One region of the Janibacter sp. Y6 genome, then DNA from elsewhere that is predicted to be linked to it. Evidence: predicted binding sites of a transcription regulator. Region 1 holds the regulator's gene; the other holds the start of a gene.
The links. Region 1 encodes Rex, which represses fermentation and respiration genes when NADH is low (regulators of the CRP and FNR family bind a similar motif). Its sites were predicted from a motif close to CTTGTGAANNNNTTCACAAG; they were not measured.

Region 1 (6,718 bases):
GTGGCGCGGAGAGGCCGAGCACGGGGTGAACTTCACCGGCGGCATGCACCACGCGATGCGAGACCGGGCCTCGGGCTTCTGCGTCTACAACGACATCGCCGTCGCCATCCAGTGGCTGCTCGACGAGGGCGTCGAGCGGGTCGCCTACGTCGACGTCGACGTGCACCACGGCGACGGCGTGCAGGAGATCTTCTACGACGACCCGCGCGTGCTCACCTGCTCGGTGCACGAGTCCGGTCGCACCCTCTTCCCGGGCACCGGCTGGCCGGCCGACACCGGTGGCCCCGCCGCCGAGGGGAGCGCGGTCAACGTCGCGCTCCCGCCCGGCGTGCGCGACTCCCCGCGGCTGAGGGCGATCTCGTCGGCGATCATCCCCGTCGTGCGGGCCTTCCAGCCCCAGGTGCTCATCACCCAGCACGGCTGCGACACCCACGAGGCGGACCCGCTGTCGAACATGGCGCTCTCGCTCGACGCGCAGCGGCACGCGATGGTCCTCATGCACCGTCTCTCGCACGAGGTGAGCGAGGGGCGGTGGATCTCGCTCGGCGGCGGGGGCTACGACCTCGTCGGCGTCGTTCCCCGGGCCTGGACGCACCTCACGGCCATCGCGGCCCACGCCCCGGTCGACCCCGCGACGAGCGTCCCGCAGGAGTACGCGGAGCACGTGCTGCAGGTCGCCGGCTCGGAGCCGCCGCGCACGATGGGTGACCTGCCCGCGGGCGAGCTGCCCATCTGGGTGCAGCCGTGGTCGATGGGCTACAACCCGCACAGCGACGTCGACCGGGCGATCATGGCGACCCGCGAGGCGGTCTTCCCCGCGCACGGTCTCGACGTCTGGGTCGACTGACCGCCCGATCCCACCGGGACTTTCTCGGCGCTCCACGGCGTGTCGGGTGGACGTGGGCCCACCGATTTCTCACACCCACTTCCCAGCCGTCACATGTGCCCCTATGGTTACCCTGCACAGGACGTAGCCGTCCGTTGGTGACGTGCGCCAACGCTACGACCGTGCAGAGACCGAGGTGGCCAGATGTCCGACGACCGACTCAGTGAGGTCCGATTCCTCACTGTTGCCGAGGTGGCCTCGATCATGCGGGTCTCGAAGATGACCGTCTACCGGATGGTCCACAACGGCGAGCTGCCCGCCGTGCGCGTCGGTCGCTCCTTCCGCGTCCCGCAGGACGCGGTCAACGACTACCTCGACTCCTCCTTCGTCGAGACCGCCTGAGCGAAGGGGGAGCGGTCGCGGCCCCACGTTTGGGGCACGGAGCGGGGCCGGATAGGCTTGGCGACCGACTCTCACGACTACCGGTCGGCACGGCGTGCTGCAGCACATCGCGCGCCTGCACCGCCGCCGGCCGAGGAGCACCAGAGGTCGCCTCACGGCGGCCGACCGACCACGAAGGACGTTGCATGGGTTCTGTCATCAAGAAGCGCCGCAAGCGGATGGCGAAGAAGAAGCACCGCAAGCTGCTGCGCAAGACGCGTCACCAGCGCCGCAACAAGAAGTGAGCGCCCGAAGGGGCCCCGACCGCCGGTCGGGGCCCCTTCGCGCACCTGGGGTGGGACGACTCACCCAGCCCGTGCCCGCGCGCGGCGCACATCGCGGCGTGCCGCTGGTTACGCTCGACGCGACGTCGACCAGAAGGAGTGATCCGTGGCGAGCACCGTGCTCATCACCGGGGTGTCCCGCCACCTCGGAGGCGCCTACGCCCGCCGGCTGAGCGCGGAGGAGTCCGTGGGGCGGATCATCGGCGTCGACGTCGTGCCCCCGCGCCACGGCATCGGCCGGGCCGAGTTCGTCCGGGCCGACATCCGCAGCCCGCTCATCGCGCGGATCATCGCCGACCACGACGTCGACACGGTCGTGCACATGGCGGTCATCGCCACCCCGGCGGCGAGCGGCGGGCGCACGACGCAGAAGGAGATCAACGTCATCGGGACGATGCAGCTCCTCGCGGCCTGCCAGAAGGCGCCCGCGCTGCGTCGTCTCGTCGTGAAGTCGACGGCGGCGATCTACGGGTCGAGCCCGAAGGACCCCGCGATGTTCCGCGAGGAGTACTCGGCACGCCGGCTGCCCTCCGGGGGCTGGGGCCGTGACTCGGTCGAGGTTGAGGGCTACGTGCGGGGCTTCGCCCGCCGCCGCCCCGACGTCGAGATCACCATGCTGCGCTTCGCCAACGTCATCGGGCCCCGGGTGCGCACGGCGATGACCGACCACTTCTCGCTGCCGGTCGTCCCGCTGCCGCTGGGCTACGACGCGCGTCTGCAGTTCGTCCACGAGGACGACGTCACCGACGCCCTCGCGCACGCCGTGACCGCACCCGCCGTCGGCAGCGTCAACATCGCCGGCGACGGGATCATCACCGCCAGCCAGGCCGCGAACATCGCCGGTCGCCCCTTCGTCCCCGTGCCCCGCATCGGCACCGGTCTCGTCGCGGGGGCGCTCCAGCGCGCCGGGGTCGTCGACGCGAGCGTCGACCAGCTCGACCTGCTCGCCTTCGGGCGCGGTCTCGACACGACGAAGATGCGCCGCGAGCTGCACTTCGAGCCGCGGTACACGACGCGAGAGGCCTTCGAGTCCTTCGCGCAGACCCTGCGGCACCGGATGGTGCTGCCCGGCGGGGGCACCCGCTCGAGCTGGCGGGCCGCCGAGGCCGCCGAGCGCGCCATGTCCGTGATCGACCGCCCCGGGAAGAAGGACTGATGGCGCAGCGCACACCGTCGAGCACGACGAAGAAGACCGCGCGGGCTGCGACGCCCGCGAAGAGCGCGAAGAAGACGGCGGCGACGAAGGCCACCACGCGCAAGACTGTCGCCGCGAAGAAGACCACCACGCGGAAGACCGCTGCCGCGACGAAGGCCACCACGCAGAAGACCGCCGCCGCGAAGAAGACCACGGCCCCCAAGCCCACCGCGAAGAAGGCGTCGACCACGAAGACCGCCGCCCCGCGCTCCGCGGTCGCCGCGGCGGCCGAGCGCGCCGGCGGCGAGCGGGCCCGACGCCGCTCGACCCCCCTGCTCGCCGGCAGCGAGACGACGGCGCCCCCGACGAAGAAGACCACCGCGTCGTCGGCCTCGCGCCCGACCGCCTCCCGCCGGGCGAGCCGCCCGGCCGCCGCGGTCGGCGGCTCCGCCCCGACGTCAGGGACGACGAAGGGGGCGTCGCGACCGGCCCGCACGACGCGCACCACCCGCGCCGCGGGCGCCCCGGCCCTGCGCGTCGTCGACGGCGAGGGCACGGGCACCCGTCGCCCCCGGCGGGCGACCACCCCGAGGCCGCGCGTGGCCACCGCGCCGACGACCCCTTCGCCCGCGTCGGCACCCGCCGAGGGCACCCCGAGCAGCGGCACCGCGCTCGCCCCGGGCGTCGCCGAGCTGCTCTCCGTCGCGCTCTCGGCCGGCCAGGTCGCGTCGCGCACCATCGGCGGGGCGGTGAGCAACGCGGCGGGCGAGGAGTGGGAGCGCCGACTCGGCGAGGTCCTGTCCTTCCTGCGCCGCCGGGTCCAGGGCGACTACAGCGTCGACGACTTCGGCTTCGACGAGGACTTCACCCTGCACACCGCCTTCCCGGTGCTGCGCCTGCTCAAGGACCGGTGGTTCCGCGTCGAGGTCCGCGGCATCGAGAACATCCCGGCCACCGGCGGCGCGCTCGTCGTCTCCAACCACTCCGGCACCATCGCCCTCGACTCGGTGATGACCCAGCTGGCGATCCACGACGCGCACCCGCAGCACCGCTTCCTGCGCATGCTCGGGGCCGACCTCGTCTTCGCGCTGCCCGTCGTCGGCGACTTCGCGCGCAAGACCGGCGCGACGCTGGCGACGAACCCGGACGCGGAGCGCCTCATGACCTCCGGCGAGCTCGTCGGGGTGTGGCCCGAGGGCTTCAAGGGTGTCGGCAAGCCCTTCCGCGAGCGCTACAAGCTGCAGCGCTTCGGCCGGGGCGGCTTCGTCGCAGCGGCGATCCGCAGCGAGGTGCCGATCATCCCGTGCTCGGTCGTCGGGGCCGAGGAGATCTACCCGATGGTCGGCAACGCCAAGACCCTCGCCCGGCTGCTCGGCGCGCCGTACGCACCGATCACGCCGACCTTCCCGCTCCTCGGCCCGCTCGGCCTCGTGCCGCTGCCGAGCAAGTGGATCATCGAGTTCAGCCCGCCCGTCGACACCGCGAGCCTGGGCCCGACGGCCGCCGACGACCCCGCGCTCGTCTTCGACCTCACCGACCAGGTGCGCGAGACGATCCAGCAGACGCTGTACTCCGTGCTCATGACCCGTCGCTCGGTCTTCTTCTGATGGCCTGGGCTCCTGCCGGTCGCCTGGCCGTCGTCACCCGTGAGGGGTGCCACCTGTGCGTCGTCGCGCTCGAGACCGTGCGCCGGGTCGCCGCCGAGCACGACCTCGACGTCGAGGTCGTCGACGTCGACCGCGACCCCGAGCTGCTCGCACGGTACTCGGAGGAGGTCCCGGTGACCTTCGTCGACGGGGCGCAGCACGACTACTGGCGGGTCGACGAGACCCGCCTCCGGGCGGCCCTCGAGCGGTCCTGACGGGCCGAAGGGGGAGCCCGCCCACCCCTTCGGGCGTGGCCACGACCACGGGTCGTCGTGACTTTGTGCAAATGTTCACAAGCCGTTAGCCTGAGTTGGTCGCCGCTCGCGCCACCTGTGCTCGCGGCGCAGAGAGGAGCAGCGAGTCGATCGTGACCGCCACCAGCGCAGCCAAGCGCGGGATCCCCGACGCGACCGTGGCGCGCCTGCCCGGGTACCTCAGGGCACTCGACGGGCTCGTGGCGCAGGGCGTCGGCTCGGTCTCCTCGGAGGAGCTCGCGACGAGCTCGGGGGTGAGCAGCGCGAAGCTGCGCAAGGACCTCAGCCACCTCGGCTCCTACGGCGTGCGCGGCGTCGGCTACGACGTCGGCCACCTGCGCTACCAGATCTCGCGGGCCCTCGGCCTCACCCAGGACTGGCCGGTCGCCATCATCGGCATGGGCAACCTCGGCCGCGCGCTCGCCTCGTACGGCGGCTTCGCGCCCCAGGGCTTCACCGTCGTCGCCGTCCTCGACCGCGACCCCGCGCTCGTCGGCCAGCGGGTGGGCGACCTCGTCGTGCAGCCGATGGAGGTGCTGCCGAGCCTCACCGAGGGCGGCCAGGCCGCGATCGGCGTCATCGCCGCCCCCGCCGCCTCCTCGCAGGACGTCGCCGACCAGCTCGTCGCCGCCGGCTTCTCCTCGATCCTCAACTTCGCCCCCGGCGTGATCTCGGTGCCCGACCACGTGCAGGTCCGCAAGGTCGACCTCGCGACCGAGCTGCAGATCCTCGCCTACCACGAGCAGCGCCGCACCGGCCCCGGTGCGGACCTGGAGGTCGCCCGATGAGCACCGTCGTCTTCGGTCTCAACCACCACCGCACGCCCATCCAGCTGCTCGAGCGGGTCTCGCTCGGCCAGGACGTCGCGGCCCGGCTCACGGAGTCGGCCCTCGAGAGCCCGGACATCAGCGAGGTCGTCGTCGTCTCGACGTGCAACCGCACCGAGGTGTACGCGGAGGTCAGCGCCTTCCACGGCGCCGTCGCCGATCTCACCACCGCCCTCACCGGTGTCACCGGGGTCACCCAGGACGACCTCGTCGAGCACCTCGAGCTCCAGTACGGCGAGGCCGCCGTCGCCCACGTCTTCAACGTCGCCGCCGGGCTGGACTCCATGGCCGTCGGCGAGGCCCAGATCGTCGCGCAGCTGCGCGACGCGCTCGCCGTCGGGCAGGACAGCGGCGCGGCCGGCCCGGCTCTGAACCACCTGCTCCAGCAGGCCCTGCGCACCGGCAAGCGCGTGCGCACCGAGACCGGCCTGGACCGCGTCTCGCGCTCCCTCGTCGAGGTCGGTCTCGAGCTCGCCCGCGACCTGCTCGGCGCGGTCGAGGGGCTCGACGTGCTCGTCGTCGGGGCGGGCTCGATGAGCTCGCTCGCCGCGTCGACCGCCTCGCGCCTCGGCGCCGGCTCGATCACCGTCGTCAACCGCACGCACGAGCGGGCCGTCGCGCTCGCCACCCGGCTCGACGCGCAGGCGCGCCCGATCGCCGAGATCGAGGCCGCCCTCGCCCAGGCCGATGTCGTCATCTCGTGCACCGGCTCGACCGGTCTCGTCGTCGACCTCGCCGCCGCCGCCGACGCCCAGGTCGCCCGCTCCGGTCGCGCCCAGGTCTACCTCGACCTCGCGATGCCCCACGACGTGGCCGTCGAGGTCGGCGGGCTGCGCGGCGTCACCCGTCTCGGGCTCGCCGAGCTCGGCCAGGCCCTCGGCCGCGGCACCGAGCTGCCCGAGGTGAGCGCCGCGCGCGGTGTCGTCGCCGACGCCGTGCACCGCCACCTCAGCGACCGCGCCGCGCAGGTCGCCGCCCCGACGGTCACCGCGATCCGCGCCGCGGCCGCCGAGGTCGTCACCCGTGAGCTCGAGCGGGTCGACCAGCGCACGCCCGACCTCACCGACGCCGAGCGCGCCGAGGTCCACCTCGCCATCCACCGGGTCGTCGAGAAGCTCCTCCACCGCCCGACGGTGCGCGTCAAGGAGATGGCCATCGACGGGCGCATCGTCGAGTACGAGGACGCGATCCGGGCCCTCTTCGACCTGCACGGGAGCGAGCTGTCGTGACCTTGCGGATCGGGACCCGTCGCAGTGCCCTCGCGACGACGCAGACCGGCCACGTCGCCGACGCCCTGCGAGCGGC
Region 2 (6,718 bases), on a different contig from region 1:
GACAGCCCGGCCACCTCGCCCCAGCCGACGAGCCCCTCGCCGCGTCGCACCCACGAGAGCACCTGCGAGGTGTCGTCGGGCAGGAGGGCCAGGAGGTCACCGACCCGGGTCGCGGGCACCCGCACGGTCCGGCAGACCAGGCGCGGGGACGACGAGGGGGAGGTGCGGGCGTCGAGGCGCGCCAGGGCGGGGTCGAGGGTGGTCATCGCCCGATCAGCGTACGCCTGCCCCCGGGCGTGGCCGTCCTCACGGCCGTCCTCCTGCCCGTCCGTGCGGCAGGGTCCCGGGTGCGAGGATGGGCCCATGATCCGCGCCTCCCTCGAGAAGGACCCCAAGGACGTCGCGACGATGTTCGACGACGTCGCGAAGCGCTACGACCTCACCAACGACGTCCTCTCCCTCGGCCAGGACCGCGCGTGGCGCACGGCCGTCGTGGAGGCCGTCGACGCGCAGACCGGCGAGCGGGTCCTCGACATCGCGGCGGGCACCGCCACCTCGAGCGAGCCCTTCGCGGCCCGCGGGGTCGACGTCGTCCCCGCCGACTTCTCCCTGGGGATGCTGCGCGAGGGTCGCCGGCGCAACCCCGCGCTCGCCCTCACCGCGGCCGACGCGATGCGCCTCCCCTTCGCCGACGACACCTTCGACGCCGTGACGATGTCCTTCGGGCTGCGCAACGTCGCCGACCGGCACGTCGCGCTCGCGGAGTTCCGCCGGGTCACCCGTCCGGGGGGCCGGCTCGTCGTCTGCGAGTTCAGCGACCCCGTCGTCCCGGGCTTCCGCACGATCTACAAGCGCTACCTCATGGGCGCGCTGCCCGCCGTGGCCCGCCGGATCTCCTCGAACCCCGACTCCTACGTCTACCTCGCCGAGTCGATCCAGGCCTGGCCCGGCCAGCGCGAGCTGGCGAGCGACCTCGCCACCGCCGGCTGGCGCGACGTCGAGTGGACCAACCTCTCGGCCGGGATCGTCGCCCTCCACCGCGGGATCAACCCGGCCTGACCCGACCCGGGCCCGACGGGCCAGGTTAGGACAACCTCACTGCACCCCTTCGCGACCGGCACGTACCCTGTCGTAGTTCGTGAATCCCTTCACAAGCACCCGAGGACGAGCGTGACCACCCCTGCTGACGCCCCCACCCCGCGGCTCGACGGCGACGTCGTGCACGCGGACGTCGTCGTCGTCGGTGCCGGTCCGGGGGGCAGCGCGACCGCCGCCTGGCTGGCCAAGGCCGGCCGCCGCGTCGTCCTGCTCGAGAAGACCTCCTTCCCCCGCGACAAGATCTGCGGCGACGGGCTCACCCCGCGCGCGGTCCGCCAGCTCATCCACCTCGAGGTCCCCACCGCCGAGACCGACGGTTGGGCCCACAACAAGGGCCTGCGCATCATCGGCGGCGGCATGCGCCTCCAGCTCGACTGGCCCGAGGTCGACTCCTTCCCCTCCTTCGGCATGGCCCGCGGCCGCGAGGACCTCGACGAGTACCTCGCCCGGCACGCCGAGCGCTGCGGCGCCGAGCTGGTCGAGCGGCGCAACGTCACCGAGCCCGTCCTCGACGACGACGGCCGCGTCGTCGGCGTCGTCGCCAAGGTCATGTCCGAGACCGGGCGCGCGACGGGGGAGCGGGTCACCTACCGGGCGCCCGTCGTCGTCGCCGCCGACGGCGTGAGCTCGCGCCTGGCCGTGGCCCTCGGCCGCGAGAAGCGCGAGGACCGCCCGATGGGCGTCGCGGTGCGCGCCTACTACGAGACGCCGCGCCACACGGACGACTACATGGAGTCCCACCTCGAGCTGTGGACGAAGGGGGAGGACGGCCGCGACATCCTCATGCCCGGCTACGGCTGGCTCTTCGGTCTCGGCGACGGGCGCAGCAACATCGGCCTGGGCATCCTCAACACCTCCGAGGCCTTCGGGCGCACGGACTACAAGGACGTCATGCGCCGCTGGGTGGCCTCGATGCCCGACGAGTGGGGCATCTCCGAGGCGACAATCACCGGCCCGATCAAGTCCGCGGCCCTGCCGATGGCCTTCAACCGCCAGCCGCTGTACGACCGGGGCCTGCTCCTCGTCGGCGACTCCGGCGGCATGGTCAACCCCTTCAACGGCGAGGGCATCGACTACGCCCTCGAGGCCGCCTTCGTCGCCGCAGAGGTCATCGACGAGGCGCTGCGCGCGAGCAGCCTGGCGGCCCGCGAGGCCGTGCTGCAGCGCTACGTCCTGCGGATGAAGCAGATGCACGGCGGCTACTTCCGGATCGGTGCCGAGTTCGCCAAGCTCATCGGCAAGCCGGAGATCATGCGCCTGGCGACGAAGTACGGTCTCCCCCGGACGACGCTCATGCGCTTCATGCTCAAGCTCATGGCCAACCTGCCGCAGGAGAGCGGCGGCGGCCTCGACGACCGCGTCATCCAGGCGATGACGCGCCTGGCGCCGAGCGCCTGAGGAGGCTTCGATGACGACCCCTAGGATGAATGACATGCGTCACAGCGTGCTGACGGAAAGCGAGGTCATGACGCGATGAACCCCTACATCCCGCTCGGCATCCTGCTGGCCCTGGGTCTGGGCTTCGCCCTCCTGTCGGTGGGCACCAGCCTGGTCGTCGGCCCGGCCCGGTACAACTCCGCCAAGGCCCAGGCCTACGAGTGCGGCATCCAGCCCACCCCCCAGGCCGCCGAGGGCGGCCGCTTCCCGGTGAAGTACTACCTCACCGCGATGCTCTTCATCATCTTCGACGTCGAGACGCTTTTCCTGCTGCCTTTCGCCGTCGCCTTCGACAACCTCGGCCTCTTCGCACTCGTCGAGATGGTGCTCTTCATGATCACCATCTTCGTCGCCTACGCCTACGTGTGGCGTCGCGGCGGCCTCGAGTGGGACTGACGCGAAAGGGAGCACACTGATGGGACTTGAGGAGAAGCTGCCGGCAGGGATCGCCCTGACGACGCTCGAGAACGTCGCCGGCTACATGCGCAAGGCCTCGATCTGGCCGGCGACCTTCGGCCTGGCCTGCTGCGCCATCGAGATGATGGCCGTCGGCACCCCGCACTACGACCTCGCCCGCTTCGGCATGGAGCGCTTCGCCGCGACCCCGCGCCAGGCCGACCTCATGATCGTCGCCGGCCGGGTGAGCCAGAAGATGGCCCCCGTCGTGCGCCAGGTCTACGACCAGATGGCCAACCCGAAGTGGGTCATCTCGATGGGCGTCTGCGCGAGCTCGGGCGGGATGTTCAACAACTACGCCATCGTCCAGGGCGTCGACCACATCATCCCCGTCGACATCTACCTGCCCGGCTGCCCGCCGCGCCCGGAGATGCTGCTCAACGCGATCATCGAGCTGCACGGCCAGATCCAGGGCAGCAAGCTCGGCGTCAACCGCGTCGCCGCCGCCCGCGCGGCCGAGCAGGCCGCGCTCGGCGCGACCCCGACCGAGCTGCTCGCGCCCACGCACGACCACGAGGGCCTCGTCGGAAGGAATCTCCTCGCATGAGCGAGCAGGACAAGGACACCCCGGGCACGACGGGCGACCCCGTGCGCCCCGAGGGCGCGGGCCTGACCGGCACCGGCAACCCCGACCTGCCGCCCGTGAGCGGGCTGCAGGGCGAGCAGCGCCCCGTCGAACGGACCAACGTCGTCGCCGACGCGCCGTCGGCCACCCCGCAGCAGAGCTCGGGCCAGGGCCCCGGCGACGCCTCGACCCGCTCGACCGCGGGCGACCCCGCCGGCGCGGTCGTCGTCGGCGAGCGCACCGGCATGTTCGGCGCGGCGAAGGGGGGAGACACCTCCGGCTACGGCGGCCTGCGCTCCCCGATCCTCTTCCCGGGCGCCGCCGAGCGGCCCTACGGCAGCTACTTCGACGAGGTCGTCGACCACCTGCAGGACGCGACCGGCGGCACGCCGGTGCGCAGCGTCGTCGTCGACCGCGGCGAGCTGACCCTGCACGTCGCACCGGCCGAGCTGCCGTCGGTCATGCAGGCGCTGCGCGACGACCCCCGGCTGCGCTTCGAGATGTGCGTGTCGGTCTCCGGCGTGCACCACCCCCAGCAGGTCGGCGAGGAGCTCCACGCCGTCTACCACCTGCTCTCCATCACCCACGGCGGTCGCCGGGTGCGCGTCGAGGTGGCCGTGCCCGACGCCGACCCGCGGATCCCGAGCATCGTCCACGTCTACCCCGCCGCCGACTGGCACGAGCGCGAGACGTGGGACATGTTCGGCATCGTCTTCGAGGGCCGACCGGACCTCACCCGGATCCTCATGCCGGACGACTGGCCCGGTCACCCCCAGCGCAAGGACTACCCGCTCGGCGGCGTGCCCGTCGAGTACAAGGGCGGCACCGTGCCGCCGCCGGACCAGCGGAGGTCGTACAGCTGATGAGCGCTCAAACCTTCCACGCGACCGGCGCCGCCGACGAGGCGACGCAGGGCTACGTCGTCGACGTCTCCGGCGGAGACTGGGACGAGCAGATCGGCGAGCTCGGGATGCACCCCGAGGAGCGGATCGTCGTCAACATGGGCCCGCAGCACCCGTCGACCCACGGCGTGCTCCGGCTCATCCTCGAGCTCGACGGCGAGACGGTGACCGAGACCCGCGCGGGCATCGGCTACCTCCACACGGGCATCGAGAAGAACATGGAGTTCCGCACCTGGACCCAGGGCGTGACCTTCTGCACCCGCATGGACTACCTCACCCCGATGTTCCAGGAGGCGGCCTACTGCCTGGCCATCGAGCGCCTCCTCGGCATCGAGGAGCAGATCCCCGAGCGCGCGAGCGCGATCCGGGTGCTCATGATGGAGCTCACCCGCATCTCCTCCCACCTCATCGCCATGGGCACCGGCGGCATGGAGATGGGCGCGACGACGGTCATGACGATCGGCTTCCGCGAGCGCGAGCGGATCCTGTCGATCATCGAGAACATCACCGGTCTGCGGATGAACAACGCCTACATCCGTCCCGGCGGCGTCGCCCAGGACCTGCCGCACGGCGCGATCGACAAGATCCGCGAGAACGTGCCGCTCATCCGCCAGGGCATCCACGAGCTGGAGAAGCTCCTCCTCGAGGCCCCGATCCTCAAGGGCCGCACGAAGGGGGTCGGCTACCTCAGCCTCACCGGCTGCATGGCGCTCGGCATCACCGGTCCCGTGCTGCGCTCGGCGGGCCTGCCGCACGACCTGCGCAAGCTCAGCCCCTACTGCGGGTACGAGAAGTACGACTTCGACGTCATCACCCGCACCGGCGCCGACTCCTACGACCGGCTGTGCATCCGTCTCGACGAGATCCACCAGAGCCTGCGGATCATCGAGCAGGTCACCGACGAGCTCCAGGCCAACCCCGGCCCGGTCATGGTCGAGGACAAGAAGATCGCGTGGCCCTCGCAGCTCGCGGTCGGCGGCGACGGCATGGGCAACAGCCTCGAGCACATCCGCACGATCATGGGCACCTCGATGGAGGCGCTCATCCACCACTTCAAGCTCGTCACCGAGGGCTTCCGGGTCCCGCCGGGCCAGGCGTACGTCGCCGTCGAGTCGCCGAAGGGCGAGCTCGGCTGCCACCTCGTCTCCGACGGCGGCACCCGCCCCTACCGGGCGCACTTCCGCGACCCGAGCTTCAACAACCTGCAGGCCACCGCGGCGATGTGCGAGGGCGGCAACCTCGCCGACGTCATCGTCGCCGTCGCCTCGCTCGACCCCGTCATGGGAGGCGTGGACCGCTGATGTCCGGCAACTTCGCAGAGCAGACCGCCTCGGGGCACCTCCACGTCCCGAGCGAGAGCAAGGAGCCCTACCCGGCCGAGGTGCTCGAGCAGCTGGCCGCCGAGGCCGAGCTCGTCGTCGCGCGCTACCCGCAGAAGCGCTCCGCGCTGCTGCCGCTGCTCCACCTCGTCCAGTCCGTCGACGGCTACATCACCGGTCGTGGCATCGAGTTCTGCGCCGAGACCCTCGAGCTCACCACGGCCGAGGTCTCCGGCGTCGCGACCTTCTACACCCAGTACAAGCGCCACCCCAACGGCGAGTACACCGTCGGCGTCTGCACGAACACCCTGTGCGCGATCATGGGCGGCGACCAGATCTGGGACGAGGTCTCCGAGCACCTCGGCATCGGCCACGACGAGACGACCGCCGACGGCAAGATCACCCTCGAGCGCGTCGAGTGCAACGCGGCGTGCGACTACGCGCCCGTCGTCATGGCGAACTGGGAGTTCTTCGACAACCAGACCCCCGCCTCGACCGTCGAGCTCGTCGACGCCCTGCGCGCCGGCGAGAGCGTCGCCCCGAGCCGTGGGCCCTCGCGCGTGTGCACCTTCAAGCAGGTCTCCCGCGTCCTCGCCGGCTTCTCCGACGGTCTCGCCGACGAGGGCGTCGGGGCCGGGCCGGCCTCCCTTCGCGGTGTCGAGATCGCCCGGCGCGAGGGCTGGACCGCCCCCGGCGGGTCCGACGCCACGAGCACCTCCGCCAGCGCGGACGCGCCGGGCGGCATGGCGCAGGGCGCCTACGGCTCGGTCAACGCGCCGGCCAACGAGCCCGACGAGAAGCCGGGCGGCGAGGACGCTCGCTCGGCGGAGGCGACGAAGATCGCCGACGACGACAACAAGGCCGAGGGGGAGTAGACGATGAGCACTCAGCTGACCCCGATCCTCACGAAGTTCTGGGACGACCCGCAGTCCTGGACGCTGGAGACCTACGAGCGCAACGAGGGCTACCAGGCCCTGCGCACCGCGCTCACCATGGACCCG

Region 2: L6241_RS10725 (geranylgeranyl reductase family protein) is a predicted target of Rex. The motif match lies at 1,076-1,095, and genes of this name have one in related genera.

The regions. Positions count from the first base shown of each region.
Region 1 covers NZ_JAKLYZ010000005.1:111,178-117,895, reverse strand. The annotation lists gene L6241_RS12710 (acetoin utilization protein AcuC) at 1-847, shown strand, start outside; gene L6241_RS12705 (helix-turn-helix domain-containing protein) at 1,031-1,228, shown strand; gene L6241_RS12700 (AURKAIP1/COX24 domain-containing protein) at 1,414-1,512, shown strand; gene L6241_RS12695 (NAD-dependent epimerase/dehydratase family protein) at 1,658-2,707, shown strand; gene L6241_RS12690 (1-acyl-sn-glycerol-3-phosphate acyltransferase) at 2,707-4,293, shown strand; gene L6241_RS12685 (glutaredoxin family protein) at 4,293-4,547, shown strand; gene L6241_RS12680 (redox-sensing transcriptional repressor Rex) at 4,700-5,374, shown strand; gene L6241_RS12675 (glutamyl-tRNA reductase) at 5,371-6,642, shown strand; gene hemC (hydroxymethylbilane synthase) at 6,639-6,718, shown strand, end outside.
Region 2 covers NZ_JAKLYZ010000004.1:91,049-97,766, forward strand. The annotation lists gene L6241_RS10715 (isochorismate synthase MenF) at 1-206, opposite strand, end outside; gene L6241_RS10720 (demethylmenaquinone methyltransferase) at 304-999, shown strand; gene L6241_RS10725 (geranylgeranyl reductase family protein) at 1,111-2,436, shown strand; gene L6241_RS10730 (NADH-quinone oxidoreductase subunit A) at 2,512-2,871, shown strand; gene L6241_RS10735 (NADH-quinone oxidoreductase subunit B family protein) at 2,891-3,478, shown strand; gene L6241_RS10740 (NADH-quinone oxidoreductase subunit C) at 3,475-4,359, shown strand; gene L6241_RS10745 (NADH-quinone oxidoreductase subunit D) at 4,359-5,699, shown strand; gene nuoE (NADH-quinone oxidoreductase subunit NuoE) at 5,699-6,592, shown strand; gene nuoF (NADH-quinone oxidoreductase subunit NuoF) at 6,596-6,718, shown strand, end outside.